Regions from separate parts of the Mesorhizobium sp. B2-7-3 genome, predicted to be linked through region 3. Evidence: predicted binding sites of a transcription regulator. Region 3 holds the regulator's gene; each other region holds the start of a gene.
What was found. The regulator LexA, encoded in region 3, represses DNA repair genes until DNA is damaged. The targets are predictions, from matches to a motif close to TGTTCNNNNTGTGTTCNG.

Region 1: the regulator LexA is predicted to act here: its motif matches at 6,580-6,597, upstream of parE (DNA topoisomerase IV subunit B).
Region 2: the regulator LexA is predicted to act here: its motif matches at 8,589-8,606, upstream of FJW04_RS19680 (DUF3072 domain-containing protein).

Annotation. Positions count from the first base shown of each region.
Region 1 covers NZ_VFTY01000010.1:101,398-111,644, reverse strand. Annotated here, with positions in the region: gene FJW04_RS22230 (type II secretion system F family protein) at 1-124, opposite strand, end outside; gene FJW04_RS22225 (type II secretion system F family protein) at 126-1,091, opposite strand; gene FJW04_RS22220 (CpaF family protein) at 1,097-2,515, opposite strand; gene FJW04_RS22215 (response regulator) at 2,512-3,720, opposite strand; gene FJW04_RS22210 (hypothetical protein) at 3,754-4,023, opposite strand; gene FJW04_RS22205 (type II and III secretion system protein family protein) at 4,027-5,472, opposite strand; gene cpaB (Flp pilus assembly protein CpaB) at 5,503-6,429, opposite strand; gene parE (DNA topoisomerase IV subunit B) at 6,668-8,725, shown strand; gene FJW04_RS22190 (FUSC family protein) at 8,770-10,247, shown strand, end outside.
Region 2 covers NZ_VFTY01000008.1:223,898-234,144, forward strand. Annotated here, with positions in the region: gene FJW04_RS19620 (hypothetical protein) at 1-70, opposite strand, end outside; gene FJW04_RS19625 (Crp/Fnr family transcriptional regulator) at 87-824, opposite strand; gene FJW04_RS19630 (helix-turn-helix transcriptional regulator) at 1,485-1,871, shown strand; gene FJW04_RS19635 (protein adenylyltransferase SelO) at 2,140-3,648, shown strand; gene FJW04_RS19640 (SemiSWEET transporter) at 3,724-4,050, opposite strand; gene folB (dihydroneopterin aldolase) at 4,760-5,119, opposite strand; partial or broken gene folP (dihydropteroate synthase) at 5,123-5,647, opposite strand; gene FJW04_RS19660 (hypothetical protein) at 5,843-6,136, opposite strand; gene FJW04_RS30420 (hypothetical protein) at 6,413-6,787, shown strand; partial or broken gene FJW04_RS19670 (DUF4112 domain-containing protein) at 7,260-7,709, opposite strand; gene FJW04_RS19675 (YidB family protein) at 7,716-8,189, opposite strand; gene FJW04_RS19680 (DUF3072 domain-containing protein) at 8,346-8,555, opposite strand; gene FJW04_RS19685 (hypothetical protein) at 8,708-9,376, opposite strand; gene FJW04_RS30595 (SDR family oxidoreductase) at 9,536-9,787, shown strand; gene FJW04_RS30600 (SDR family oxidoreductase) at 9,763-9,984, shown strand; partial or broken gene FJW04_RS19695 (Atu4866 domain-containing protein) at 10,154-10,247, opposite strand, start outside.
Region 3 covers NZ_VFTY01000017.1:29,008-39,254, reverse strand. Annotated here, with positions in the region: gene FJW04_RS28025 (ComEC/Rec2 family competence protein) at 1-1,485, shown strand, start outside; gene lexA (transcriptional repressor LexA) at 1,479-2,222, opposite strand; gene FJW04_RS28015 (GntR family transcriptional regulator) at 2,633-3,406, opposite strand; gene FJW04_RS28010 (ABC transporter substrate-binding protein) at 3,556-4,542, shown strand; gene FJW04_RS28005 (ABC transporter ATP-binding protein) at 4,601-5,380, shown strand; gene FJW04_RS28000 (ABC transporter permease) at 5,386-6,309, shown strand; gene kynU (kynureninase) at 6,357-7,604, shown strand; gene kynA (tryptophan 2,3-dioxygenase) at 7,667-8,503, opposite strand; gene FJW04_RS27985 (AMP-binding protein) at 8,500-10,125, opposite strand.

The DNA of each region.
Region 1 (10,247 bases), on a different contig from region 3:
GGTCGCCCTTCGCCACCAGCATCGGCCAGGCGACAGCGGCCGCTCCCGCGGCAAGCAGGAGGACGGCCACCGGCATCAGCGAGGTCGGCGCGAGGGAAGCGAGGAATTCAATGACGCTTTGCATGTCAGAACTTAAAATTCGACATTTTGAACATGATCAGATTGCCCAGCATCAGCCAGCTGACCGAGCCGCCGATCATGTACCATGTCTTCGGCACGCCCCAGACGTCGCTGTAATATCCCGGCATCATGGCCATGATGGCGGTGAACAGCAGCGCCGGTACGGCCGTCAAAATGTAGGCCGAGAGGCGCCCTTCCGTCGAAATGGCGCGCACCTTGCGTCGCAGCTTGCCGCGTTCGCGGATCGTCGTCGACAACCCATCAAGGATCTCGCGCAGATTGCCGCCCGAACTGGTCTGGATCGACACGGCGGTGATGAACAGCGGCAGATCCTCGTGGCCGACCCGGTCGAACAGTGCATTCAGCGCCGTGACTAGGTCGGAACCATAAGTGACTTCGTCGGCAATGACGCCGAATTCCGTGCCGATCGGATCGGGCATCTCGCGCGACACCATGGCGATGGCCACCGGCACCGGATGACCGGCCTTGAGGCCGCGCGTGATCAGCTCCAGCGCTTCCGGCAGTTGCATGCCGAAACGCTTCAGCCGGCGCTTGCGCATGGAGCGCATCGCCATGACCGGCAGCAACGGCACCAGCACGACGAACAGGATGAGCCCCATCAGCAGCGGCAGCCCGCGCCAGATCGCGGCCAGGGCAACGGCCGTCGCCACACCGCAGGTGATCGTCAGGAATTTCGAAAGCGGCATCACCATGCCCGACTGCGTGCGCAGGGCACGGAACCGGTCGGGAGAAAACAGCGACGTTCCCGCGTCGAGACCCCGCTCCTTGCGCAGCTGAACCAGCACCTGCTCCTGGCTGATCTTGTTTTCCTGCAGTTTCATGCGCCGGTTGATTGCGGTGCGCTTGTCGCTGCGTCCGGCATAGAGCAGGTAGATCGCCTCGGCCACCATGATGCCGGTCAGTGCGGCTCCGGCATAGACGACGTATATCGCGCTGAACCCGTCGAACACGCCGGCTACTCCTGCGGCCGGCCGGGTTCGAAATAACGTCCGGGAAAGTCGATGCCCATGGCGCGCAGGTCTTCCAGGAAACGCGGCCGAATGCCGGTCGCCTCGTAGTAGCCAAGGATCTTGCCATCGGCCTCCATGCCGGTGCGCACGAAGCGGAAGATCTCCTGCATCTGGATGACATCACCTTCCATGCCGGTCACCTCGGCGACGCTCGTCACCTTGCGCTTGCCGTCGGAAAGTCGGGTCAGCTGGACGATGATGTCGATGGCGCTGGCGATCTGGCTGCGGATCGACTGCACCGTCATCGGCATGCCGGTCATGCCCAGCATCTGCTCGAGGCGCGAAATGCAGTCGCGCGGCGTATTGGCGTGGATGGTCGCCATCGAGCCTTCGTGGCCGGTGTTCATGGCCTGCAGCATGTCGAAGGCTTCCTCGCCGCGGCACTCGCCAAGGATGACGCGGTCGGGACGCATGCGCAGCGCGTTCTTGACCAGGTCGCGCTGTTTGAGCTCGCCATGGCCTTCGATGTTGGCGGGACGCGTCTCCATGCGTGCGACGTGCGGCTGCTGCAATTGAAGTTCCGCCGCGTCCTCGATGGTGATCAGCCGCTCGTCTTCTGGAATGAACGCCGACAGCGCGTTGAGCATCGTCGTCTTGCCTGTGCCGGTGCCGCCCGAAATGATCGTCGTCTTGCGGGCGTGGACGGCCGCGGCCAGCACTTCGGCCATGTTCTGTGTGATGGCGCCGAATTCGACGAGCCTGTGCAGGCCAAGCTTGTTCTTGGAGAACTTGCGGATCGACACCAGCGGGCCGTCGACGGCCACCGGGCGGATGGCTGCGTTGAACCGCGAGCCGTCCAGCATGCGAGCGTCGACCATCGGTTGCGATTCATCGACGCGGCGGCCGACGGCGGCCACGATCTTGTTGACGATTCTGAGCAGATGCGCCTCGTCCTTGAACGGGATATGGACCTGCTGCAGCTTGCCCTTCTTTTCGACGAAGCAGTTCTGATGGCCGTTGATCAGGATATCGTTGATATCGGGATCCTTGAGCAGCGGCTCGAGCGGGCCGAGGCCGACCATCTCGTCGACGATGTCGTCAACCAGCGCGTCGAGTTCGGCGGTGTTGATCGCCATCCGCTCCTGGCGGGTCTTTTCCGATACGAAATCATGCACTTGCCGGCGCATCTCCTCCTTGGGCAAGCGCTCCAGCGCGACGAGATTGATCTCCTCGAGCAGCATCCGGTGGATGCGCACGCGGGCATCGAGCACCTTGTTGGCATTCTTTGCCGGCGCCGCCTCCGCCTTCGCCGGCAAAGCCTTCCGGCTGGTCGGGATGACGACTGCATGATGCGCGACCGGCGCCGATTCTGCCGGGCGGGGACGCGCGTCACGGTTCTGCAGGGTGGAAAAACGGCTGGTCATCCAGCTTTCCTTTTCAAGAGGCCCCTGCCGAAGCCGAACAGCGACTTCGACTTGCTCGCGGTTGCCACCGCCTCTTCCGGAAGAATGATCTTCTTCAGGTCGTTGACGACATTGGCGTTGGGATCGATCTCGTGCAGCGGCACGCCGCGGTCGACCGCCTCGCGCACCAGCCGGTAGTTGTTGGCGATGCCGCCGACAAAATGCTCGCCAAGGATTTCCTGGACGTCCGCCTGCTTGATGCCGTTGTCGAACATCTTCTGCTCGAAACGGTTGACGATCACGTTCGGCTTCACTTCCTTGCCGGCGGTCTCGTAGACGGCCTGGATCAGCCGTTGCGTATGGCGCAGGCACGGCACCGTCATTTCGGCAACGATGTAAAGCTTGTTGGAACCGAGCAGCACAGTTTCCGTCCACGGAAACCAGGTGCGCGGCATGTCGATGACGACATTGTCGAAATAGGCCGAAACGAGGTCCAGCATGCGCACCACGACATCGGTCTTGAACGAGCGCATTTCGGACGGATGCGTCGGTGCCGCCAGCACACACAGTCCGCTGGCGTGCTTGGACAGCATCACATCGAGCAGTTGCCGGTCGAGGCGCTCAGGCTGGTTCTCGATTTCAGTGATGTCGAAACGCGGCTCGAGATCGAGATATTCGGCGCAGGCACCTTGCTGGAAATTGAGGTCGACCACGCAGGTCGAGGCGCCGCGCGTCACCGAATGATGCAGCTGGAACGCGGTCTGCAGTGCCAGTGTCGTGGTGCCGACGCCGCCGGCGGCGGGCATGAAGGTATAGATCTGCGACTCGGTGTTTTCCTCGCGCCCGGGTCCCTGCAGAGCCCGCACGACCGAACGCACGAGGTCTGCCGTGGTGATCGGCTTGACCAGGAAATCGGCGACCTTGAGCTGCACCAGGATGCGCACGGCCGCGGCGTTGAACTCCTGGGTGACCACGATCACAGGTGCCTTGCCCTCGAGCCGGCGCATGACGCGCTGCAGTGACTCGATCTCCTCGAGTTTCGCCGCATCCATGTCGACGATGACGACGCCGAACTCGGCCTCCTGGACCTCGCCGCGCAGCTCGGTGACGTTCTTCTCCACCGTCATGAGCTGGATGATCTCGGAGGCGGCGAAGGCCGTCTTCGTGTCCTGCGCGAAGGTCCGGTCTGTCGATACGAGCAGGATTTTCTTGGTGCTGTTTGCCATTCTCGCCGCCTGTGAGGTCGATCGCCGTCTGGATCAGTTGTCGGTGGTCGTTTGCGCTGCCTTGGCACCGGCCGCCTGATCGGGCGTGACGGGTCCGGCACTGCCACGCTTGGCAGGCACGAGAAGTCTCGTGTTCTGGACGCCGTACTTCCACGGGTCGACCATCTGCATGACGGTGTTGGCGGCCTGCGCCTCGCCGGCGCCGGACGTCACCCCTTCGCTGCGCACGTAGTCGTCGCTGGTGCAGCCGCTTGCCAGGCCGGCAAGAAGCAGGCCGATGCACGATCTCAGGATCAGACGCATGGCTCAGTCCTTCGGCAGGTCGAGGAAATGACCGACTTTGGTGGCAGGAGCGGCCCGTGCGGCACTGCCGTCGGCCAGCGCCAGCGCGCGGCCCGTATCCGGCGCCTTCACCTCCTCGGTGTTGTTGAGGAAATAGTCGACATTGCTGGCTGGCTGCGTGCCATCGGTCGGCTCAGCCATTTTCTTCGACGGATCGACCGGCTTGACCAGATAGGGCGTGACGATGATGACCAGGTCGGTCTCGCGCCGCTGATAGGATTTCGACGAAAACAGCGCTCCAAGCACCGGCATCTTGCCAAGGCCGGGAATGCGAGACGTGGTGATGTCGTTCTGGGACTGCAAAAGCCCGGCGATCATGAAGCTCTGGCCGTTCTTCAGGTCGACCGAGGTCTTGGCGCGGCGCACGATAAAGCCGGGCACGGAAATGTTGCCGATATTGTAGGACGCCGACGCATCGATCGAGGAGACTTCCGGCGCGATGTCAAGACTCACCAGCCCGTCCTTGAGTACGGTCGGCTTGAAATCCAGGCTAACGCCATATTTCTTGTAGCTGACCGAAATCTTGCCGTTGTCCTCCGAAACCGGGATCGGAAATTCGCCGCCGGCCAGGAAGCTCGCTGTCTCCCCTGAACGCGCGATCAGGTTCGGCTCAGCCAGCCGACGGGCAAGGCCGCGCTCTTCCAGCGCCTTAATGGCAATGTCTATCGAGACGCCGTTCGACAGCAGTCGGCCGATGATCTCGCCGGTCCCCGCCGCTGGGACCGTGCCCGGATCCAGTGAAATGTCGCGACCGCCGAAGCCGTAGGCGAAATTGGCGCTGTATTTCGCGCCCAGGTCCTGCCCTGCCTGGCGGTTGATCTCGACGAACCGGACATTGAGCTGAACCTGCTGCGACGAAGAGATATTGACCGAGTTGATCACTTCCTCATTGCCGGAAAAGCGGCTGGCGATCTTGCTTGCCTTATCCGCTGCAACCGCGTCATCCGCCTCACCCGACAGCACGACACGGCCGTTGGCCGAGCCGACCTTGATCTTGGCGTCCGGCACACTGGCACGGATAGTGTTCGCCAATTGCTCGGTGTCGAGCGTCACCTCGATGTCCACGGTGCCGACGAGCTGCTTGTTTTGGTCGAACAGCGCAATGCCGGTGGTGCCGAGATTGTTGCCCAGCACATAGAAGGATTTGTCGGTCAGCGGGTTGACGTTGGCGATCTCCGGATCACCGATGACGATCTGGTAGAAGGCCGCGCTCGTCATGATCGTCTTGGGCTTGCCCTTGGCAACCTTGATCGACGCATTCTTGGTCGACGAGACATAGACGATGTCGTTGTCCGCCTTCGCCGCTCCGGGCAAGGCAAGCACGCCGCTCGCAGCCAGGGTAAACGCCATTGCCAGGGCGCGCACCAAGCGCGACCGAGCCGTCATTCGATATAGGGTACGCATCAACATTGTCCCGTCCCGCCCGGTCCCCACCGGTCTTTACTTCTGGTCCCGCGTTGGAACCTGATATTCCTCGGCCTGCGTGCCGCGCGTCACGATGATCGTCTTGAATTTCGGCTTCTCCGGCTCCTTCGCTATGGCATCGAACAAGGAGCCGGCCACGGCCTGCGTCTTGGAAGCGACGGATCCGCCGAAGGAAGAGATGGTGGTGACGCCGTTCTTGCCATCGCCGCCTTCGCTGGCGGAGCGAAGCGACAGCGACAGCGTTCCGACGGTGCGGGCAAGCGCCACTTTCTGCGCGCCGTCGCTCGTCACCTCGAGGGTCACGGAATTGGCCACCTGCGGCGTCGTCTGGCGCTCGTCGGCGCCCTGCCCGACGCTGAGCACCTTGGCGTCGGCAACGACGATCTCCGAGGTGATGGTCGAACCGGCAGCCCCTTGCGCGTTCTTGGCGACTTCCTGGATTTCGCCGGCATCGCGCGTCAGCACGACATCGACCCGGTCGCCCGGCGTCACGAAGCCACCGACGCCGGCGATCTCGTCGGTGCGGATGGTGACCGCCCGCATTCCGGGCGTCAGCATGTTGGACAGCGTCGCGCGGCCGTTCGGTCCCGACAGCTTGGCGAGCAGCACCGGCTCGTTGATCTCGATCGGCGACAGCGCGACCCGGCCGCCTTCGCCGAGCAATCCATCGATGGTGGCAAAGGCGCCCTGCGGAAGGGAATCCTGCGGCCACGGGATTTCGCTGAGCTTGGCGCGGTCGAGCTCCATGCCGTAGCGCAACGGCGCGTTCGCCACCACGATGGTCTTGAACTCGATCCTGGGCGCGGCCGGAGCGGCGATCGAGGCCGTTTTCTCCTGGGCATCGGCCTTCGCTTGGCTCTTGACCCAGAAATCCGCGGCAAAGATCGAGATCGCGCCGAAAACGGCGGCGATGCCGATCATCGTTATGGCCTTGCCCCTCACGCCGAAAACCCCTGATGCCCGTCGTTTCTTGTTATGTTGGGCTCACGCTAGGCGGCATTGTTAAAGAATCAGGAATATTGCGCGGCGGCATTTGACCTATTTCCGCCCGCTTGGTTATCGAATGGTTTTAGGGTAAGAGCAGTTAAATCCCCGAACGTAACAGGAACCTCCGTCGCTTGGCGCTGAAAAGCGTGGCAGTATCGACGGGGTGATTCGCAGCTTGGACTCTATGGCAGGCATGGACGACAACAACGATCTTTTCGGCAATCTGGAGAAACAGCCGCAGCCGGTTCGCACGCCGGCGCGCCCGGCGGATCCGCTGGTGCAGGCGGCCGCCAGGCGCCCAGCCGCAACCAAGGATGGCAGCGAGGGCTACAGCGCCGCCGACATCGAGGTGCTTGAGGGCCTTGAGCCGGTGCGCCGCCGGCCAGGCATGTATATTGGCGGCACTGACGACAAGGCGATGCACCATCTGTTCGCCGAGGTCATCGACAATTCGATGGACGAAGCGGTTGCCGGCCACGCCACCTTCATCGATGTCGAACTCTCCGCCGACGGCCATCTCACGGTTACCGACAATGGCCGCGGCATTCCGGTCGACATGCACCCAAAATTCAAGAAGCCGGCGCTCGAAGTCATCATGACGACGCTGCATTCGGGCGGCAAGTTCGACTCCAAGGTCTACGAGACATCAGGCGGCCTGCACGGCGTTGGCGTCTCCGTCGTCAACGCCCTGTCGGATCATCTTGAGGTCGAGGTGGCACGTGGGCGCCAGCTCTATCGCCAGCGCTTTTCGCGCGGCGTCCCGGTGACCGGACTGGAGCAGCTCGGCGAAGTCCACAACCGGCGCGGCACAAAAATCCGCTTCCATCCCGACGAGCAGATTTTCGGCAAGGGCGCGGCCTTCGAGCCGGCGCGTCTCTACCGCATGACGCGTTCGAAGGCGTACCTGTTTGGCGGCGTCGAGATCCGCTGGACCTGCGATCCCTCCCTCATCAAGGAAAAGGATCAGACACCGGCCAAGGCGGAATTCCATTTCCCAGGCGGCCTCAAGGATTATCTGAAGGCGTCGCTCGGCGACGATTTCCAGGTGACGCGCGAAATCTTCGCCGGCAAGAGCGACAAGCAAGGCGGCCATGGCTCGCTCGAATGGGCGGTCACCTGGTTCGGTGGCGACGGCTTCATCAATTCCTACTGCAACACCATCCCGACCGGTGAAGGCGGCACCCACGAAGCCGGCTTCCGAAACGTGCTGACGCGCGGTCTGCGCGCCTATGCCGACCTCGTCGGCAACAAGCGCGCCTCGATCGTCACCTCGGAAGACGTCATGATTTCGGCCGCCGGCATGCTGTCGGTGTTCATCCGCGAGCCGGAATTCGTCGGCCAGACCAAGGACAGGCTGGCGACGATCGAAGCGATACGCATCGTCGAGACCGCGATCCGCGACCCATTCGACCATTGGCTGGCCGACAATCCGCAGGAAGCCTCGAAGCTGCTCGACTGGGTGATCGCGCGCGCCGACGAACGGGTGCGCCGCCGCCAGGAAAAGGAAGTGTCGCGCAAGAGCGCGGTGCGCAAGCTGCGCTTGCCGGGCAAGCTCGCCGACTGCACGCAGAACGCGGCGGCGGGTGCCGAACTCTTCATCGTCGAAGGCGATTCCGCCGGCGGCTCGGCCAAGCAGGCGCGCGATCGTGCCAGCCAGGCCGTCTTGCCGCTGCGCGGAAAAATCCTCAACGTCGCCAGCGCCGGCAATGACAAGCTGGCCGCCAACCAGCAGATATCGGACCTGATCCAGGCGCTCGGCTGCGGCACACGGTCAAAATACCGTGACGAGGATTTGCGCTACGACCGCGTCATCATCATGACCGACGCCGACGTCGACGGCGCACACATCGCTTCGCTGCTGATCACCTTCTTCTACCAGGAGATGCCGGCGCTGGTGCGCGGCGGCCATCTCTATCTGGCGGTGCCGCCGCTTTACTCGATCAGGCAAGGCGGCAAGGTCGCCTATGCCCGCGACGACGCCCACAAGGACGAGCTTCTGCGCACCGAATTCACCGGGCGCGGCAAGGTCGAGCTTGGCCGCTTCAAGGGCCTGGGCGAAATGATGGCCGCGCAGCTCAAGGAAACCACCATGGATCCAAGGAAGCGCACCTTGCTCAGGGTCGATGTGAACGAAATCGATTCCGCCACCAAGGACAGGGTCGACGAGCTGATGGGCACCAAACCCGAAGCCCGCTTCCGCTTCATCCAGGAACGCGCCGAATTCGCCGAGACGGAAGTGCTGGATATCTAGCCGCTGGCGCGTTTAGCTTGCGTTCCTGACATGGAGACCAGCATGTGACCTGGGCGCGGCTGAAAACCTATTTCGAGACGAGCCTGGCCGGGCTGACGCAACCGACACGCTCGGACTGGATTTTCGCGCTGCGCACCGTTTCGGCCGGCATGATCGCATTGCTGGCCGCTTACGCGCTGAAGCTCGACCATCCGCAATGGGCGATGATGACGGTGTTCATCGTCGCCCAGCCGGTTGCCGGCATGGTGCTGGCGAAAGGCTTCTACCGCCTGCTCGGCACGCTGGCCGGCGGTGTCGCGGCAATCGGCATCACCACGGCATTCGGCACCGGCCCGTGGATTCTGGTGACGGTGCTTGCTATCTGGATTGGCATTTGCACCTTCGTCTCGTCGCTGCTGCGCAATCCCGAAGCCTATGGCGCGGCTCTTGCAGGCTACACCGCAATGATCATCGGCCTGCCCGCTTTCGGACAACCGCATCTGGTCGTAGACCTCGCGGTCGCGCGTTGTGCCGAGATCGTGCTCGGCATCGTCTGCGCCGGCCTCACCAGCCGGCTGATCCTGCCAAAACTGGCCAGCGACGCCATCGTCTCGCGGCTGAAACGCTGCATTCTCGACCTCGCCACCTATGCCGGCGGTGCGTTTTCAGGCGGCGACCGGGCAACGCTGATCGGCCTGCACCGGAAGCTTGTCGCCGATACCCAGACGCTTGGCGAGATGCGCGCCTATGCCAGGCTCGAAGCGCCGAGCTTCGCGCCGCGCGCGCATCCGGTGCGGCGCACTATCGGACAACTGCTTTCGGCACTTTCGGCGGCGCGCGCGCTCTATTCGCATGCCGCTCCCAAAAACGCCGCCCTCATCCCGGTGCGCTCGGAACTGCAGGCCCTTGTCAGCGAACTGGCAGCCAAGCCGGGAGCGCTGGACGATACCTCATCCTGGGTGGCGCGGCTCGACGCGATCTCGATCAGGGCCAGGCAAATGCCCGACGCCTCGATAGAGCCGGGTGAGGACAGGGTCGGCACCATTACCCGCCTTACCATAGCGGCCGATTTCGCCGAGGCGCTGAAACAGGTGCTGCGTGGCCTCGACGCCTTGCGCGCGCCGGTCACGCGCCGTCCAGGTCCCGGCAGCCAGCAGCCGGCCCTGGTGGTGCATCGCGATTATCCCGGTGCAGCGCGCAACGCCATCCGCGCGGCCGTTGCCACGCTGCTGGTGGCGGCTTTCTGGCTGACGACGAAGTGGTCGGAGGCGGCCGGCACCGTCATCCTCGTTGCCGTCGTGTCGAGCCTGTTTGCCGCTCGCCCCGACCCCGTGCAAGTATCCTGGGGATTCTTCAAGGGAACGCTGCTCGCTTTGCCTTTTGCCTTTCTCGTCGGGCAGGTTGCGCTCCCTGCTCTGCCCGGCTTCGGCTGGTTCATGCTGTTCGTCGTGCCGATCATGGTGCCGGCGGCACTCGCCATGGCCAATCCGCGCCATGTCGGCGTGGCGACGGCCTTCGCCATCAACTTCCTGGCCTTCCTCAG
Region 2 (10,247 bases), on a different contig from region 3:
CACATTCGATGCCTGTCTCATCTTTGATGACCGCATCGCTTTCGTAGGTGTCAAAGAAATATCTCGCCATAGAACCCACCTCCACCTCACAAGCTCGTCGCGTTCCTTTGGTGCAGGTAGGCGGTCTCAAAGTCTCCGGCTCGAACGAGGCCAGGCCAGTCAACAGCGTGAAATCGGGAGCCCTCGGTAACAATCAGTCCGTCGCCTCGAAGATCCTGCAGCGTTCGGTTCACGTGCACGGTCGACAAGCCCAAGGCGTCGGCAAGTTCCGCCTGCGTAATCGGAAGCTCCGCCACATGGTCCTTGATGAGCCCCATAGCGCGAAGGCGGACGATGAGTTCGCACAGAATATGCGCCATGCGGGCATACGCGTCGCGCCTTCCAACGTTGGTGACCCACTCTCGATATATAGCCGCGTCGATCAGCGTCGAGCGCCAAAACACCGTCGCAATCGAAGGATGTTGGTCGCAAATGGCCCGCAACGCATCATGCCGCATGAAGCCAACGCTGACGCGCGTGAGTGGTGAGAAGGTACAATCCAAAACAGACAGGTGCATTCCGTGGAGATCAGGAATGTCGCCCGGAACAAAGAACGATGTGATCTGCCGTTTACCCTCCCCAGTCAATTTTGTGGACCCCACCAGACCCTCCAGGATCACAAATGAATGGGTGGGGCGATCTCCTTCGCGCACAATGTCCTGATCGGCCTGAAAGTCCCGCTTCTGGAATTCGATCCCCTCTAAAATGCCGATATCTGACTGCGTCAGATCACAGATTGTCTGAAGCTTACGGATCAAAACGTTCGGGGAAGTGGCCTGTGTCAATTTTCGTGACCGGATTGCGTTACGTGCCGAACTTGGGCTGGGCGCTAATGTTCCTTGCACCCGGTCTGGGAAGGACCTGTTAAAGGGCCCGAGGCGTTTGCCAACTCAACGGCTGCAGTTCCGGGGCGCCTGGACCCTTGGCCAGAGCTTTCGCCTCTCGGACGAGGATGCGCAATTCGTCCCGAGCAGCGAAATGAACTCCAGTGCTTGTGCCGCCGTCACTCCGGTCCCTTTCACGAGCTTTTGGACAATGCCGCGCACAGGCTCGAGCGTCATAGGAGGGAATCCTGGGGGCGTCCTGACTGTAGACATTTGACGTACATTCCAGGTTCGTTTCTCTCCCCTCGGGAAGCCGACGGCGTCGAAGTGCGTAGCGAGGAATGCTGAGCAGTTTCCGCTCACGCTTTTCTTTATACTGCGGCCGTCACGGGCATCGAGCCGGAACAAATTGGGTTGATTTCGGTTCGGAGAACCTGATCGAGGGATCTCATGACCTCCACCTTCAATTCGCCAATGCGTCCAATTTTCATCTCCGGGCCCCGATGCGCACGAGACGTAGAACCCCAGCCCTCTCGCTCGACGTCTCGCAGCGGCAGACACCTCCTCCTCGGGGAGGCTTAGAACTGGTTAGGAACCGGCAGACCTGGCTCGCGCAGATATATGGGCGGCCGTGATGTCGCCGTCGTCACGGTTGGCCGCGCTGAGACGCATCCTGGGGAGCAGCCTGGGGCCGTCCGATGCATCAAATGGGCTCGGGCTCGATGGCGAGAAGAGAGTTCGGTGACTGATCTGACGCCGGAGCAATCGCGGATAGCGCGAGGTCTGCTGAATTGGCCGCAGGTGCGGCTCGCCGTGAAGTCAGGCCTCAGCGAAGGTGCGATACGAGATTTCGAAAGCGGTCGGCGAGTGCCTGGCCCGCGTAAACTTTCAGCGATTCGAAATGCATTTGAAGCGGGCGGCATTCGGTTCTCCACAGATGGCCCGATCAAAGCACAAGGTGAAGCAGGAGCACTGGAGCAGTGCCCTGCGACCCGAGAAGGCGGTTAGGGAAATGCAGGCCGCCCCTTTGAAACCCAAGCAGGCCAAATGCTGTAGCCGCGCGTGCGGTAGCACAGGGCAGGAACGACGCCTTAGCCAGCCATGCGCGCTGCAGGCGTTTGGAGCGGGGGTGCGGCGGCAGCACCGGAGCAGAAGTTCGGGAAAGCCAACAAAGCCGCGGGATGAACCGGGAGCGAGCCGGCGGCCGCGGGTTGACATCGGCGTCGACGCAGTGATCGACATGGTTCCGACCTCTGCCACAGCGAAGGAGAACCTCATGCCTTCATCCACAGCCGGATCAGCCATGCGGAGCCCGATCTGGCCCTTTCAGCAGAGCTATGCCCAGTTACCGGATCATTTCTTCGCGCGTGCCCCTCTCCACCCGGTTTCAAACCCCAGGCTAATCCGGCTGAACGAGCCCCTAGCTCTGGAGTTAAGGCTTGATCCCGATCACCTCGGGAGCCCTGCTGGGATCGCCGTGCTTGCCGGGAACAATTTTCCAGATGGACTGCACCCTATAGCTTTAGCCTACGCTGGCCACCAATTCGGCAACTTCGTCCCCCAACTGGGCGACGGACGCGCAGCACTGCTGGGCGAGGTCGTCGATATGCACGGCGTGCGTCGGGATATCCAGCTGAAGGGTTCAGGACCGACCCGATTTTCGCGCAACGGCGATGGCCGTGCTGCGCTTGGTCCGGTGCTTCGTGAATACGTGGTCAGCGAAGCAATGGCTGCGCTTGGCATACCGACCACCCGAAGTCTTGCGGCGGTGCTTACCGGGGACCCAGTCTACCGCGAGCGTCAGCTGCCAGGGGCTGTGCTGACCAGGGTGGCGGCGAGTCATATCCGTATCGGCACTTTCCAATACTTTGCCGCCCGCAATGATGTAGAAGCGCTGAAGCTCCTTTGCGACTATGCCATCCAGCGTCATTTTCCCGAGGCGGCCAGGAAACCGAGACCTTACCTGGCTCTGCTCGAGGCTGTGATCGCGGCGCAAGCGGAACTGGTGGCGCGGTGGATGTTGCTCGGCTTCATCCACGGCGTCATGAACACCGACAACATGTCGATATCCGGAGAGACGATTGACTATGGACCGTGCGCGTTCATGGATTCATACGATCCGCAAGCGGTGTTCAGCTCCATCGATCAACATGGCCGCTACGCCTACGGCAACCAACCTCGGGTGGCAGTCTGGAATCTGGCACGCTTCGCCGAGACTCTGCTGCCGCTCCTGAGCGAGCGCGAGGGTGAGTCAATCTCGCAGGCCGAGCAGGCACTAGGGGAATTTCACGCTCGCTACGAAGCTATTTTACATCGCGGGTTCAGGGCAAAGCTTGGGCTGCTGAATGAAGCTGACGGTGACTTGGACCTTGCCAACGATCTGTTGGATGTGATGGCGCGTGGGCGAGCGGATTTCACGCTCACCTTCCGCTTGCTGGGAGATGACCTCGACATCCCTGGCGCCCAAGCTACCGCGAGGCGGCTGTTTGAGGATCCCGGCCCCTTCGATGCCTGGTCGATGCGCTGGCGAAATCGCTTGGCGCGGGACGGCAGCGCCACCTCGACGCGCAAAGCCGCGATGCACGGCAGCAATCCCAAGTTCATTCCTCGCAACCATCGCGTCGAGACAATGATCAAGGCTGCGGTGGAGGACGATGACTTCCGAATCTTCGAGCAATTGTTGGCAGTCGTGTCACGGCCGTTCGAGGAACAGCCCACACTGTCCTATTATGCGAAACCACCCAAGCCGCACGAGCGCGTTCTGCAGGCCTTCTGTGGCACGTGACATCCCCGCCATGCCGCGAGACGCCACCGACGCGGGCGAACTCTGTAGGGCCGGGCCAAGCTAACGAGACAGGCCTCAGGACGCGGGCGGGCGAGGCCTCTCGGAGCCAGGCGAAGGATCGATTGCGTCCGCCACCATCTCCCTCTTGGAACTGGGAAGGACCCTCATCAGCAGGATAAAAGTGGCGAGCACGAGGCAGACAGCGTTGGTGACTATGATGGGCCATTCGCCTTTAATGATGCCGAAAGTCAGCCACAGCACGAAGCCCAGCACAGTGATGGCATACATCCACGCGGATATGCCAGCCGTGTCCCGGGTCTTGATGATCTTCCAGGCTTGCGGGGCAAAACTGGTCATTGAGCACAGTGCTGCCAGCGAACCGATGAGCGTGACCTTTTCCACGCAACCAACCTCCAACTATCGGCTCATTCGCACGCCCGAAAGGCCCGCTTCTTCGACCTCGGAGACACTGGCAAAGTCTTTGGTACCGAGGGCACAGTGCTTCCCCGGTTGGAAGCCGCCCAGCGAGAGCCAATCACAGCACTGGCCGAGATGGCCAGGGACGCCCTGCCGCATGGGGATGTTCCCACACAATCTGTCAGCAGATCAGAGCGGCTTCTGAGGGTGGTGATCAGGTTCGAAGCTCAGCCGCTTTGAGCCGCGACAGCAAGTCGCGGGACGCTTGGATAAGGCGCCGTGTCTCCTCAATGGTACGAAGCAAGTCTTCAGCGCTCGCCCGCGCCCGACGGCTACCGAGGTGAGCTGCTTCCAAATAGATCTTGCGTGCTTGCCGGGGATCACTCATCGCTCGACTTTATAAGTTGGAAGCAAGCGGAAGAAACTAACGTGTGTTAAGGCAAGCGGATCTTTGTGATACCCCACCAAGTAGCAGTGCGTCTGGGCAACAACGAGCCCTGACACGTCGTCCGTCTCGCCGGCGGCTGACCGGTGACGCTGGGCGGCAGAAGGTGCGGTGCGTTGACGAAGCCAGGGTTGAGGCAGTTCGAACCCTGTCCAGAGGGATCTTCCAACATGCAAATTTACAGGAAATGAGCTTGAGGGCGACGCCGCCGGATCGCCCAGATTGCCGCCGAGGCTCAGATAGACGGTGTTATTCGGGCCAGACAACGGTCACCTCGACGTAATCGAGCACGCCAGGCACCGGCGCATTGGGCTTGCGAACGGTGACCTCGGCTTTCCGGATCTGGGGAAAGCGCCCGGTGAGAGCCTTCGCGACTTCCAGGGCCAGCGCCTCGATCAGGAAGCGCCGGTGTCCGGTGATGATCTCCTCGATGACGGTGAAGGCGACGCCGTAATTCACCGTTTCCCCGATGGCGTCATCGACGAGCGCGCGTCCCGGCTCGACGGTGAGCGAGGCATCGACATAGAAGCGCTGCCCCAGCGCTTCTTCCTCGTCCAGCACGCCATGCCGGGCAAAGAAGGCGCAATTCTTCATGCGGATGACATACATGGCTCAGCGTTCCGATCCGGTTTCCCGCGCCAGCATAGCATCCGCCACCGCCAGCGCGTCCACGTTGATTGCGACATCATGGACGCGAAACAGATGCGCGCCCTTGAGCCGGAGAATGACGCTGGTCGCCGCCGTGCCGGCCGCCCGGTCGGCGGCGTCGCGGCCGGTGACGGTGCCGATGAAACGCTTTCGCGACGTACCGGCCATCAGCGGGAAGCCGAGCGCGCCAAGCTCGGCAAACCGTGCCATCAGATCGAGGTTTTCCTCCGCCGTCTCCTTGGCGAAGCCGAAGCCGGGGTCGAGCACGACATGGTCGTCGGCGACACCTTGCCCGCGCCCGATTTCAAGCGATTTTCCCAGGAACGCCAGCTGGTCGGCGATCACATCGGGCAGCTTGTCGCGATCCCGTTCGGTATGCATGATGACGAGCCCGGCGCCGGTATCGGCCGCCACCCGCGCAATGTCGGGCTCGCGCTGCAGACCCCAGACGTCGTTGACGATATGCGCACCGCTCGCATGAGCTAGGCGTTTATCTTGTCAAAGTGGCCGTCAGGAAGTGCAGACCGTCAGCTAGCCATCGTCCTTTGAGGACAGCCGAGCCACCGTTGACTGAGTTTGAATCAGCGGTTTGGCGCACTGAGTCCGAAGCTGCCTTGCAGTATACCTCAGACGTGAAGCGGCATGCACTCGGTCATCGTCTGGGCCACACCATTGCCGCAGGCGCTAGACCAAAGCCATCGGCAGATATCGAATCACAACCTGCTCCTGGCGGAAACGCCGCTCCAATTCCGAACGCCGCCTTTGCCAATCGGGCAGATCGACTTCGTGAGTCATAACCTCGAAGATGACGATCTCGTCTGCTCCCTGCCTCCACACACCTTCCGCAGGCGCGCGCAAATACGCGGTGACACCGTCGAAGCGGAGCGCGAGCTCCTCCTTCACACGGTCAAACTCTTGCTTGGCGAAGGGCTTTCCTGCGTTGTCGGCGCGAGGTAGCAGAATCTGGACCAGATGCATGTTTGCCCCTAAACCTCGCAATGCTTGCCTAGAGCCACTTCTTTGGAATGCTTGGCCTATGGTCGTCGACGGGCACAGCCGTCCAGCCTCGTGCGAGCTCTGCGCAGGTCTTTACCCCGTTGATCCTACCGAGTATCGGCGGAGCATGAGACGGTGGGGAGCCAAATACCGTGCTCCGAGCCATCTCCTGTGGGCCCTAGCTTCAGACGTCGAGCAGGCCGAGGACAACCTGTCGGTGCTAACGTCGGTCCTGTCTCCTCCGGGACGGAAAAAGGATTGGAGTTCCTGCATGTCGACGCTTTCATCGCCGTCCTCGTCGACAGCGTTGAAAATTCGCCCGATGAAATCCTGAACCTCCGTCCGCGACAGTGTACCATCACCGTCGGTGTCCATGATGGCGAACATGATCCTCATTTTGGCACCCTGCATCATATCGGCCCCCGCCCTGCGGCCGTGCTTCATACGTCCCGCATCACGATCGCTCATCTCGTCGTCCTGAAGCCTTGGGCCCCTGTGTCGCCAATCCGCCTCGGGGTCTCGGTCCCTTGCTGTTTTTTCCTGCAGCATCTCATCCATCATCTCGCGCATCATTTGACGCATTGCTTGCTGGTTCTGTCCGGCTTCGTCCGCCGTCCGATCCTGGGCTGGTGATGCGGGCTTGGGAACATCCGCCGATTGCGCAAAGGCGGACGGGGCGAGCATAGCGAACGCGGCCGCCAATACTGTAGTCGTGAATGCTCGTGTCATTGGGTTTCTCCATTAACTGCCACGCCGACCACCCGGCGTGCTGTCCAAACCAGCAGGTCGGTTCATGGTTCCTAGGCATCGGGCGCAAAAGCGGCATAGCTCCGATCACCTCAGCAAAGCGCTGGCTGTCTTTGTCGGAATCGACCTTACCGATCACCTGATCGCTGCGCAGATTTGCCAGCGGCGCAACGAAGATCGGTCTTCACCGATTTTGCCGAACTCATTGAACCCACATCGACAAAGGTGGCGCAGATTCCGCAGCCAGTTCCGAGAGTGCGGCTGGATGAAACATTCCAAGTTGGCGGCAACGGCATCGTCTCCGGCCAACACCGGCCGCTTCCCGGTCGCGAACGCCGCATGGGTGATGCCCTGCGAACTACCGTTCAGCAACCTGACGGCTTAGATGGCCACGAAGCAGGCGGATGTTGCGGTTGTTCGACTTGTAGTAAACATCGAAGATCGATCCGAGGACGGGCACGCTTCCCAAGACGGTATCAAACAGCACATTGGCCAACATCCGAGCAACCAACAGCTTCCCAGCGCCGCATTTGCGGGCTCGCAGCACAATTTAAGCCGAGATCAACCCGGTTGCTGTATCTCCCAGCACAGGCACCAGGCCTACCAGAGCATCCAGTCCGAACAGAATTGGCGTTCCCGGGATTCGCCAGCGCGAATCAAGCAGCACTGCCAAGAGGTCGAGCTCGGCGATTGCCCTCGCAGTCTGGCGATCCACAATAGGCGTTTCGCTTGTCCCTACTTTCCGGCTGCCATTGCTCGCTCGATCCAATCTCCTCGGTTTCGCACCTCTCCAGTCCGCTTCCGTCATGTGGAATTAGCTTTGTATCGGCCGGGAAGGCACGTCGTCGAGCAGGTTGGGCTGGTCTGGGACTTTTGTTCGGTGGTCTGCTGGGAGGGTGCCGTCGGGGGTCATCTGGTTAACCGCATCGGGCAAATCCCTGGTAATCCTTGCAATCAGCTCCTCGCGCGAGAGGCCGGTCTGGCGGGAAAGTGCTTCCAGTGTCTGAGCGTCAATCGCCGTTTCCACCTCGTGCGCCTCGATCGGCTGGTTCGGCCCAGTGCCAACCCAGGAGTCCACCTTCGACCCGGCACCTGCATTTCTAAAGCGGTCAAGAATATCGCCCAGCGCGGTGCCGGATAGGCCCTTCGACACCTGGTCCAGTATCCCGCCTTGCGGATTATTGGGATCGCGCTCTCCCGCTCCGCGGATCGCCTCCGCGATCTTGTCGCGGTTTTGATAAGCCAAAACCCCCAGCATAGCGATCGCAAGTCTTCCTAGATTGGCCACTCGTTCCTCCTGTGGTTTCGAACATGGAGAAGGTCTCGCCCTGCCAAAAGTTCCCCCGATTGCCAGCAATATCAGGAACGGCTTGGCAATCGCGACCGCTCCATCGCGCGAGACGGAAGGTCAAGTTTAGTAACGATAGAGCGCCCGAGCCGGTGCTTAAAGTTTCAGCTTTGCCCTCAGTGCATCTATGCGCTTAGACGCCTCTGCCTTGCTGAGGTTGTCTGCAAAGCTTTCCTGATCCTCAGCCTGCTCACACAGGGTTTTCAGATAGGACGCCTGGGACGGCGTCATCGGGTCGCCACCACTCACCCATTGGTCAGGATCTTTCTCGACGTTTGCATCGGTTTTTGCGCGCAAGTCTTCCATTGCAATCTCCTGTCGTAGCCTAGGGAATGCATTTGATCTCTTTTTGTTCCAATCGTTTTCTCAAGGCTGAGGCTCGCTTAGGTTGGGCTGGGGTGTCAGGCACGGCGGCGGCCAGCATGCGCGAGTGATAAAGCAAGAAACGGCCTTCCCCATTAAGCGTCAGCTTGCAGTTTCAACACGAAATCCCTCAATTCGTAACCGCCCGCCATATCCGCAACAGCTATGAACTCATTTTGGAGTCGCTGGAATATCGTGGCCTGTGACCTGCCATCGAGTTCATCGGCACTTCGACCGAAAACCAGCAAACCGCCATCGACAACTGTCTTTGCCACGGCGGTTACCGCGCGTTCGATTTGAAGACGAGGAAAGTTCCTCGTCCCAAGGGCGTTCATCACGCGCACGACGTCATACCGCACTGGCGAGGGCGAAAAAAAATCATCTCTGGTTGCCATGAAGCGACCGTCAGACTTCGTCTTTGCAATGACATCGGGATGAAAAAGCGACACGCGAGTTCGCGTTGCAAAGCTGGGGGACAACAGCCAGGCGAGAAACTCATTTGCTCGCTTGCTACGCAATGCGATAGCACCCAGCGCTACCTGAAGGACAACATTGTCGCTGTCGTAAAAGACCCAGCACACCCCTTTCCGGGCAGCGCTAATCTCATCGTAATAATCGCTTGCCGTCAGCCTGACAGGACGCTCCTGGCTTAGCCTGTTGAACAGTTCCAACGAGGTGATGCCGTCAGAGGCCGCCATATCGTGAACGGTGACTTCCTTATCCACAGGTAGCCGTCGAGTGGCCGATATGATGGCCGCATCCAAGTCCAGAAACCGATCAGACGGGTCCAAGATCGCCAGTGAACTGACGGACGCGTATGATGACTATGCTCCAAATGGTATGCACATAGTCATCAAGCTCGCCGGATCACAGGCGGCGCGCATCGGATCGAAGACTATCCCACGGATGATTTCGACAGAGTCTTGCGCACCAACCTGCGCAGCGTCTTTCTCTGCATGAAGCATGAGCTTCCGCTTCTGAAGCGCGGTGGCGGCGGTGTGATCTGCAACACTGCCTCCGTTGCGGCACTGACTGGCCCAGGCGGGATGTGTGCCTATGCGGCGTCGAAACATGGTGTTCATGGGCTGACGCGGGTCGCGGCGATGGAGAACGCCGCACACGGGATTCGAGTGAACGCCTTGGCGCCGGGGTGGACCGAGACCCCAATGTCGTAACGGCAAGCGCCCAAAATCCATCCTTTGCGGCACAGACGACGAACGCCATTCCTGCCAAACGAGGCGGTAGGCCGAGCGAAATTGCCGAAGCGGCCGTTTGGCTGTGCTCAGGCGCCTCAAGCTATGTTTTCGGCCAGATGCTGATTGTCGACGGGGGAATGACCATTGGCGGATTCGAGTTTGAGGAGATCGCTTGACTGCCTGGTCAATTCCTACTGACGCATAGTGCTGTCGGAATGGCGGCCCTACGTACCTGAGGCGTTCCATCGTTGCTATGGCACCAATCTGCCAGAATAACGAGCTGCATTCTACTCTTCCTTCGGGATAGGGCGCTCGGCCCGACGCTCCGCGCCCGGGTGAACGCCGCTAACGCGGAATTTTACGACGTCGATAGAGCACGATGCCAGCATGGTAGAGGACTCCATCTCTGAACTCACCATCGGCTGTGAAGCCGGTGTCA
Region 3 (10,247 bases):
CCCGATGAAATCAATGAAGCGATGCGGCGTACCGGCATCTATCACATCATCTCTATTTCGGGACTGCATATGGCGCTTGTGGCCGGCACCATCATGGGTCTGCTGCGTGGTGCCTTCGCGCTGTTTCCAGACTTTTCCGCGCGCCGGCCGGTGAAGAAATACGCGGCCGCCGCCGCACTGTTCTCGATCGCGGCCTATCTCATCATTTCCGGTGTCGTCGTTGCCGCCGAACGCAGCTTCATCATGCTGGCGGTGATGCTGATTGCCGTCTTCTTCGATCGCGCTGCCCTGACCATGCGCAATCTGGCGATCTCGGCGATCGCCGTCATCCTGGTCTCGCCTCACGAGGTCGTCGGCCCGAGCTTTCAGATGTCGTTCGCCGCGACCGCGGCCCTGGTTGGCGCTTATGCCGGCTGGGCCGATCACCATGCGGGAAAGACGCGGCCACCGCCGCCAAAGCGATCCCTGGCGGGGTTCCTGACGCGAAAATTCCTGCTGGCGACAGGAGGATTGGCCATGACGTCCATTATCGCCGGCAGCGCCACGGCACTGTTTGCCATCTGGCATTTCCAGCGGGTATCGCCGCTCAGCCTGTTCGCCAATCTGGCCGTGATGCCGATCGTGTCGGTCGTGATGTTCCTGGCCGTCGCCAGCGCCCTGCTGATGCCATTCGGACTGGATTGGCCGGCTCTCTATCTCATGGGCAAGGGCCTGACAGCTATGATCGCCGTGTCGGCGTGGATATCGGAGCGCTCTCCGGTCGATGGAGTCGGGCTGATTTCGCAGCAATCCGTGCTGCTGGTCACCGTCGCGCTGGCAATCGCGACGATGGCGACGACATGGCTGCGGCTCGCGGCGCTGCCATTCGCGCTTGCCGGCCTGTTGATTGTGTCGCACACACGCGCGCCCGATGTGCTGATCTCGGAAGATGCGCGGCTGGTCGCGCTGCCGATCGGCAATGGCGAACTGGCCGTCAACCGGGAACGTCCGAACGAATTCGCAACCGACAACTGGAAGCGCGCCCTGATCTCCGAAACAATCGTCAAACCGGAAATGTTCGACACGACAGACAGGCAATTCGATGTTGCCAGTCCCACCGACCTGCCGCCGGGATCGCCCTTCTACTGCCGCGAAGGCCTGTGCCTTGCCAGGCACCCTTCCGGCGCGATCATTGCCTATGTCGAGGACCGCAAGACCACCTGGAAAGCCTGCGCTTTCGCCGACCTGATCATCGTCAACGACGCAACCGCCTATGACGCCTGCCATAATCCACTGGTTCTCGTCGTCACCAAACGGCAGCTCGCCCGCAAGGGAAGCGCTGCCGTCTTCTTCAATCCCCAGTCGGCCACGACCCGGGCCGCGATCGCATTCGCCATCGACGGACCATACCGGCCCTGGCACGAACAGCGAAAATTCTCACGCGAGGCGAGGGGGCTGCCGCCGTACAAAAAACCCGACAAGCCCGATGGCAAGCCGGCTCAGTAACGCCTGATCAACCCGACCAGCTTGCCTTGCACCTTGACCCTGTCCGGCCCGAAAATGCGCGTTTCGTAGGCTGGATTGGCGGCCTCGAGCGCGATCGAAGCGCCTTTGCGGCGGAACCGCTTCAGTGTCGCTTCCTCTTCGTCGACCAGTGCCACGATAATTTCGCCCGGGCTTGCCGTGTCGGCATTGCGGATAATGACCGTGTCTCCATCGAAGATACCAGCCTCGATCATCGAGTCGCCCTTGACCTCCAACGCATAGTGCTCGCCGCCCATGATCATGTCCGGCGGCACCGAGATCGAATGCGTCTGATGCTGGATGGCATCGATCGGCACACCGGCGGCGATACGGCCCATGACCGGGATGGACACGGCTGAAACCGCATCGTCGTCGTTGCCGGCCGCGGGCAGGCGCGAAGGCGCAGCGGCCGGCCTGATCTGGCGTCCGAGACTGCCTTGGCCAAGGCTGCCTTGGATGACGCTTGGCGAGAACTTCTTTGCCGCATTGAGGCCCGGCGCGATCGAGTCCGGCAACCGCAGCACTTCCAGCGCGCGCGCCCGATTGGGTAGCCGGCGAATGAAGCCGCGCTCCTCCAGCGCCGTGATCAGGCGATGGATCCCCGACTTGGAGGCAAGATCGAGTGCTTCCTTCATCTCGTCGAAGGAAGGCGGTATCCCGCTTTCCTTGAGCCGTTCGTGGATGAACATCAGCAGTTCATGTTGCTTGCGTGTCAGCATGGCGGCCCCCAAGACATTGAACGAAAGGTTGAACCAGAATCGAAAAAACAAACCCAGAACAAACACTATCTGTTCCAGTTGTGTTCTGCAACCGTTTAAAGTTTAATGAATTTGTTAAGGGGTCTGAAGTTTTTTGCCCGCGACGGCGGGCGGCAACCAGTCCTTTCCGCCGTCGGCAGGCGCATTGAAATCGTTTTGGTTAATGGCCTGTGGCCCATCCGCCGACGAGGCTTTGGCATCAGTTAGTTGGAAGGCTTCTCCTCGGAAGGACGTATAAATCGCGGAGCCATTATTCGCGGAACGAAACGAAACCAAAATGCCAACGATTGGTAGCTTCGGGCGGCCATGGATCGGGGCGTTCGGCGCACTCCGGCCAGCGCGTTCGAATAGGCGTCGCGGAAGCGCTGAAGTTATCCCGAACCCGCCTTCAAGCTGCCGGCGCGAGCGGCGTATCTGGTAGCGCCGCTGTCTTCGCTGTGGACATAGACGTGCAGTGTGTAGCCGATATGCGCCGTCATCAGCGCCTTGGCCCGCTCGACGTCACGGTCGAGCGCCGCTTCCATGATCGCGGTATGGTGTTCGATCGCAATCGCTTCGCGTAGCGCTTCGATTGCCTCTTCATAGCCATCCTTGAGGCCGGCCGCGGCCCGCAGTGTCGGCGCCAGACCAAGAAAGCGATGATGCCGGCGCAGCTGATCCGAGATCGTCGAGCGGAACCGCAACAGCCAGTCGCATGTGGCGGCGCTCAGCAGCGCCGCATGGAAAGCCTCGTGGTTCTCGTCCCATCTGTCGACGGCCGCGTCCGAGGGATCGTCGACCGCCGTCTTGCAACGCGAGAGCCGGTAGTGGGCGGTGACCACGGCATCCTCCCACTCCCTGCCGCCTTTTTCCATCGATTCGAGGAACAGGGGTATCTCGACCACCATCCTGGCGCGTGCCAGATCCTCCAGCTCGGCCCGCGACACCGGAGCCACGGCAAAACCACGATTGCTGATCGCGGTGACCAGGCGTTCGGCCTCGAGCCGCGACAGGGCTTCGCGCAACGGTGTCCAGCCGACGCCATAGGTGCCGCGCAGCGCACTCAGTTTGAGCGGGGCGCCGGGCATGAGGCGCGTGGTCAGGATGTCGCGCCGCAACAGCTGATAGGCGGCTTCCGTTTTTGTGGAACTCGTTTCATCCCGCATGGTGATCAATCCGTCGTCTGGCGAAAGTATATATGATATTGAGGCACAGCAACAATTATATATAATGTTTGACACAGACCGGCGGACTGACCATGATCGCCGTAGTAGCCGCGTTTCCAAGCGGCCCTGATCAAATCTGGGAGGAAATGATGTTGAAGTCGAAATCCGCTTGGTTGTCGGGTTTGGCCCTGGCAGGCGCATTGATGGTCGGTGCCGGCAGTGCCGCGGCCGATCAAATCCGTATCGGCATTGCCAATTTCGGCGAGCATCCGCAATTGAACGCCGCCACAGCCGGCTTCAAGAAGGCGCTGACGGATAATGGCTTCGTCGAGGGCAAGGACGTCGTCTACACGGAGAGCCACACCAATTTCGATGCATCGCTGGTGCCGCAGATGATCGCCAAGCTGCAGGCCGAGCAGCCCAAGCTGATCTACACCATCACCACGCCGGTCTCGCAGATCGCCAAGAAAGCGCTCGCCGGTTCCGGCATTCCGATCGTTTTTGCCGCGGTCACCGATCCAGTGGCGGCCAAGCTGGTGCCGTCATGGGACGCCGGAGACGAAGGCATGACCGGCGCCAGCGATCTGCAGGACGTCGCCGCGGTGATGGCCTTCACCAAGAAGCTGCTGCCGAACGCCAAGCGCTTCGGCGTGCCTTATAATCCCGGTGAGGCCAATGACGTTGCCTTGGTCGAAAAGATCAAGGCGGCGGCACCGGCCGCGGGCTTCGAGGTGGTGGAGGTCGGCATCGACAACGTCAATGACATCCAGCAACGCATCGCTTCGCTCGCCGGCAAGGCCGACGTGATCTACGGCCCGGCCTCGAACCTGATCCAGCCGGCGATCGCCGCTGTCTCCGCGGCCGCCCGCCAGGCCGGTATCCCGGTCGTCAACTCCGATGACAGTGCGGTCCGCAACGGCACCGTGCCGGCGAGCTTCGCGGTCAATTACACGCAGGTCGGCGTCAACGCCGGCAACATCGCCGCCGAGATCCTCAAGGGCAAGGATCCCAAGACGATCGCGCCGTCGCGCCCGGCCTACAAGGACCACATGGCAACGATCTCGCGCAAGGCGATGGCCGCGTTCGGCATAGAGATACCGGCTTCAATGGCCGATTGCGGCTGCATCGTCGACTAACATCGGAACTGCTGGGGTGACGGCGTCGGCGCCGTCATCCCGAGGTCAGGGAGAAACGATGCTCGAGATTCGATCCGCGCGCAAAGTGTTCTACAAGGGCCAGGCCGACGAGAAGGTCGCGCTGGACGGTCTCAGCCTGTCCTTGGCCACCGGAGAGTTCGGCATCGTCATCGGCTCCAACGGGGCCGGCAAGAGCAGCATGCTCAACGCCATTTCCGGCGCCCTGATCCTCGATTCCGGCCAGATCCTGATCAACGGCGCCGACGTGACTGCAATGCCGGTGCACAAGCGCGCCGCGAAACTGGCGCGCGTGTTCCAGGACCCGATGCGCGGCACCGCCGCCAGCATGACGGTTGCGGAAAACATGCTGCTGGCCGATTTGCGCAGCCAAAAGCGCACCTTGCGCCCGGGGCTGAACACCACCCGGCTTGCATCCTACAGGGAACGCCTGTCGATACTGGGTCTCGGTTTGGAAAATCGTCTCGACACGCGTGTCGACCTGCTCTCCGGCGGGCAGCGGCAATCCTTGTCGCTGATCATGGCGGTCGGCGGATCGCCGGACTTGCTGCTGCTCGACGAGCACACCGCGGCCCTCGACCCGCGCACGGCCGAAATCGTCATGCAAGCGACCGTGCGCGCCGTCAACGCGCTGAAACTGACGACTTTGATGGTGACCCACAACATGCAACACGCCGTCGATTATGGCAGCCGGGTGATCATGCTCGATGCGGGCCGGGTGCTCCTGGAAGTCGCCGGGCAGGAGAAGGCGAGGGTCACGGTTATCGATCTGATCGGCCATTTCTCCGTCAAGACCGATCGCATGTTGCTGGCGAGCTGATCATCATGGGTTTTGTTGGGAACGTTCTCACCAGCTTCGTCGCGATCATGCCGGTCACCCTGGCGCAAAGCCTGATCCTGGCCTTTGTCGTGCTCGGGATCATGATCCCGTTTCGCATGCTGAATTTTCCCGATCTCACCAGCGAAGGCGCTTTTCCGCTGGGCGGCTGCGTCTGCGGCGTTCTCCTTGCCGCCGGCGCATCGCCGCTGATGGGCGTTGCTGCCGCCCTTGTCGCTGGCTTCGCGGCGGGCTGCTGCACCGCCTTCATCCATCTGCGCTTCCGCATCCACACGCTGCTTGCGGGCATCCTGATGATGACGATGCTCTACAGCATCAACCTTCGCATTATGGGCAAGTCCAACCTGTCCGTCTTCGGTTCGCCCTCGGTGTTCGACTGGGTGCCGTTCGCGCGGCCGGGTTTCCCCGCCAGCAAGATCGTCGTCGCGGGTCTCCTCGCGCTTGCCGCCTTCATGCTGCTCTACATGTTCTTCAGGACCGAGAAGGGGACTGCCGTGCGCGCCGTGGGCGCCAATCCTGACATGGCCGAGGCGCAAGGCATCAATGTCTGGGCCGCGACCATAGGCGGTGTCGGGCTGGCCAGCGCTTTTTCGGCGTCAAGCGGTGCGCTGATGGTGCAGTCGCAAGGCTTCGCCGACGTCAATATGGGCCTGGGAATTCTCATCAACGGCCTTGCCGCGCTGATGATCGGCGAAGCCGTCGTCGGCAAGCAGACGGTGTGGCGGCAATTGCTGGCGCCCTTCGCCGGCGCGATCATCTACTACCAGCTGGTGTCGTTCTGCCTTGCGGCCGGCATGCCGCCGCCTGACCTGAAGCTTGCCACGGGCCTGTTCGTACTGGCCATGCTTGCCTTGCCCAGCCTCAAGCGCAGCCGGGGTTCCGCACCGGTTCGCGAAGCGATTCGTGAGTAACCGGCGTGAATGACCAAGGCGTGAATAACCAGGGAATGTCACAAATGATGCCTGCAACGCTCGATCTCGCAGCCGTCGAAGCCATGGATGCGGCGGACCCGCTGCGTGCCATGCGCGACCGGTTCATCTTGCCGGAAGGCGTGATCTATCTCGACGGCAATTCACTCGGCGCCGCAGCACCCGCCGTCTTCGACGAGCTGCGGAAAGCCGCGACCCAGGAGTGGGCACAGGATCTGATCCGTGCCTGGAACACCGCCGGCTGGTTCGACATGCCGGTCGCGCTCGGCGACCAACTGGGGCGGCTGATCGGCGCGGCGGCCGGCCAGACGGTGGTCTGCGATACGACCTCGATCAACATCTACAAGGTGCTGCATGCCGCACTCGGCATGCGGCCGGACCGCTCGGTCATCGTCGCCGAGGGAGACAGCTTTCCAACCGATCTCTACATGGCCGAAGGCGTGGCCTCGACGCGCCCCGGCACGGTGTTGCGGCTTGAGGGCGTTGATGCGCCGACCATTGAGGAGCTGATCGACGAGCGCGTTGCGGTCATCCTGGTCAACCACGTCAACTACAAGTCCGGCCAGCTGCGCGACATGGCGGCACTGACATGCAAGGCCCATCAGGTCGGAGCGCTGATCGTCTGGGATCTCTGCCACACCGCCGGCGCGCTGCCTGTCGAGCTCGACAGCGCCAATGCCGATTTCGCCATCGGCTGCACCTACAAATATCTCAATGGCGGCCCGGGCGCGCCAGCCTTCATCTACGCCGCCGAGCGTCATCACGATAAAGTCCAGCAGCCGCTCAGCGGTTGGTGGGGCCATGCGCGGCCCTTCGCCTTCGAGCAGGGTTATGCGGCCGGCAGCGGTATCCGCCGGTTCCTGTGCGGCACGCAGCCGGTGTTATCGATGCGGGCGCTGAAGGGGGCGCTGGATATCTGGGACGATGTCGACATGGCGACGGTGCGCAAGAAGAGCATCGCGCTCACCGACCTGTTCATCCAGCTCGTCGAGACCAGATGCGGCGCCTACGGCCTGGAGCTGGAAAGCCCGCGCGACGGCAATCAGCGTGGCAGCCAGGTGTCCTTCCTCCATCCCAACGGTTACCAGGTGATGCGGGCCTTGATCGAGCGCGGTGTGATCGGCGATTTCCGTGCGCCGTCGACGATCCGCTTCGGCTTCACCCCGCTCTATGTCGGCTACGCCGATGTATGGCAGGCGGTCGAGGTCCTGGAAGATATCCTGCGCACTGGCGCCTGGCAGGATACACGCTTCGCGGTCAAGACGGCAGTGACCTGAAGCCGGCGCGAAGTCGGAAAAGTGTGACACGGTTTCCCACAGGAATTGCGTCAGACGAGAGTTCAGAGCCGGGTGCGAACCGTCCACAGTTCCGGAAACAGGACGACTTCGAGCATCTTCTTGAGATAGGAGGCGCCCGACGTGCCGCCGGTGCCGCGCTTCAGGCCGATGATGCGCTCGACGGTGGTGACGTGGTTGAAGCGCCAGCGGCGGAAATAGTCCTCGAAGTCGACCAGCTTCTCGGCCAGTTCATAAAACATCCAGTAGCGCTGCGGATCGCGGTACACCGTCTGCCAGGCGACCAGGACTTCTTCGTTCCCGGTCCGCGTCTCGCGCCAATCCGTGCGCTTTGCGTCCGCCCCGATGTCGAAGCCATTGCGGGCCAGAAGCAGCAGCGCTTCATCGTAGAGCGACGGCTCGGCCAGGATCGCCTCCAGCTTCTGGCTGAGGTCCGGCCGGTGCTTGTGCGGCCCGAGCATGGCGAGGTTGCGGTTACCGGCCATGAACTCGATGGCGCGATACTGCCAGGACTGGAAACCCGAGGACTGGCCGAGCGCGTCGCGGAACTCGGTGTATTCGCTGGGCGTCATCGTGCGCAGCACGTCCCAGGCATTGTTCAACTGCTCGAAAATGCGGGCGACACGCGACAGCATCTTAAAGCTCGGTTCGAGGCGGTCGGCACGGATCGAGCGGATCGCCGCGCCAATCTCGTGCAAAGCGAGTTTCATCCACAATTCCGATGTCTGGTGCTGGATGATGAACAGCATTTCGTCATGCGCCGAGGACAGCGGTGTCTGGGCCTCCAGCACTTTCTCCAGGTGCAGATAGTCGCTGTAGGACATCCGCTCCTTGAACGACATCTCTGCGCCTTCAGAGGCCGGATCGTAAGGCTCGCTCAATTGATCTTCTCCGTGCGCAGCCGAAACCGCTGGATCTTGCCGGTCTGGGTCTTCGGCAGAGCGGCGATGAATTTGACCGATCGGGGATATTTGTAGGGCGCGATGGCTGCCTTGACGTGGTCCTGCAGGCGCTTGACGGTCATTGCGTCTGGCGGGACACCTTGCACCAGCACGACATGCGCCTCGACGATCTGGCCGCGCTCGCCATCCTCGGCACCGATGACCGCGCATTCGGCGACATCGGGATGCGACAGCAGCGCCGCCTCGACCTCGGGTCCGGCGATGTTGTAGCCGGCGCTGACGATCATGTCGTCGGAACGCGCGGCGAAGTGGAAGAAGCCGTCCTCATCCTGCGTAAAGGTATCGCCGGTGAGGTTCCAGCCGTCGCGCACATAGTCCTTCTGCCTGTCATCGGCCATGTAGCGGCAGCCGGTCGGCCCGCGCACCGCCAGCCGTCCGGTCTCGCCACGCGGCACCTCGCGCATCTCCTCGTCAACGATGCGCGCCTCGTAACCGCCCACCGGCTTGCCCGTCGAAGCGGGCTTCCTGTCGTCAAAGCGGTTGGAGATGAAGATGTGCAGCATTTCGGTGGCGCCGATGCCGTCAAGGATAGGCTTGCCGGTCTTTCGCGTCCACTCTTCGAAGACCGGGGCCGGCAAGGTCTCGCCGGCCGAGACGGCAACGCGCAATGATGACAGATCGGCGCCTTCGTCCATGGCCTTCAGCATGGCCCGGTAGGCGGTCGGCGCGGTGAAGGAAATGGTCGCTTTGTAGGTCTCGATGATGTGGACCATGTTGGGTGGCGTCGCCTGTTCCAGAAGCGTTGCCGCCGCGCCGAAGCGCAGGGGGAAGATGGCAAGCCCGCCAAGGCCGAAAGTGAAGGCGAGCGGCGGCGAGCCGACGAAGATGTCGTCGGGCGTCACCTGCAGGACTTCACGGGCGTAGGCATCGGCGATGATCAGCAGGTCGCGGTGGAAATGCATCGTCGCCTTCGGCACGCCGGTCGTGCCCGAAGTGAAGCCGAGCAGGGCGACATCGTCGCGGCCGGTGCTGACGGCGGTGAAGGTAACCGGCTTGTCGAGGGCGGCGCGATCGAGCTCGGCGTCATGGTTGGCGGTGCCGTCGAAGCCGATCACCTGCTTCAGGAACGCGCTGTCCTTGGCGCAGGCGGTCATCTCGTCCATCAGCCTGGTGTCGCAGAGCGCGGTCGTGATCTCGGCCTTGTCGACGATCTTGGTGAGTTCACCGGCGCGCAACATCGGCATGGTGTTGACGACGACAGCACCGACCTTGGTGGCGGCCAGCCAGCAGGCGACCATTGCCGGGTTGTTGGCGGAGCGGATCAGCACCCGGTTGCCCGGCTCGACGCCGTAGTTCTCGACCAGCGCATGGGCGAGCCGGTTCGTCCAGTCGGACAGTTCCTTGTAGGTGCGGCGGCGGCCATTGCCGATCAGCGCGGTGTGGTCACCAAGGCCCTTCTCGACGAGCCTGTCGGTCAATTCGACACCGGCATTGAGGTGTTCTGGATAGTCGAAGCCGTCGAGCAGGAAGTCGGGCCATTGCTCGGGTGGCGGCAGATTATCGCGGGTGAACGTGTCGGTATGCGCTGAAGGCCCAAGCATGTCGCCGCTGTCCCTGTCTGCCGCCTGGCAGTGTGCGTGGCACCTGGCCGGCGGCGGTGGATCTGAATTCCTGTCTCTCGCGGAAGGCTTCGTGCGGCCGGCTACACCCTTGTCGACATGTC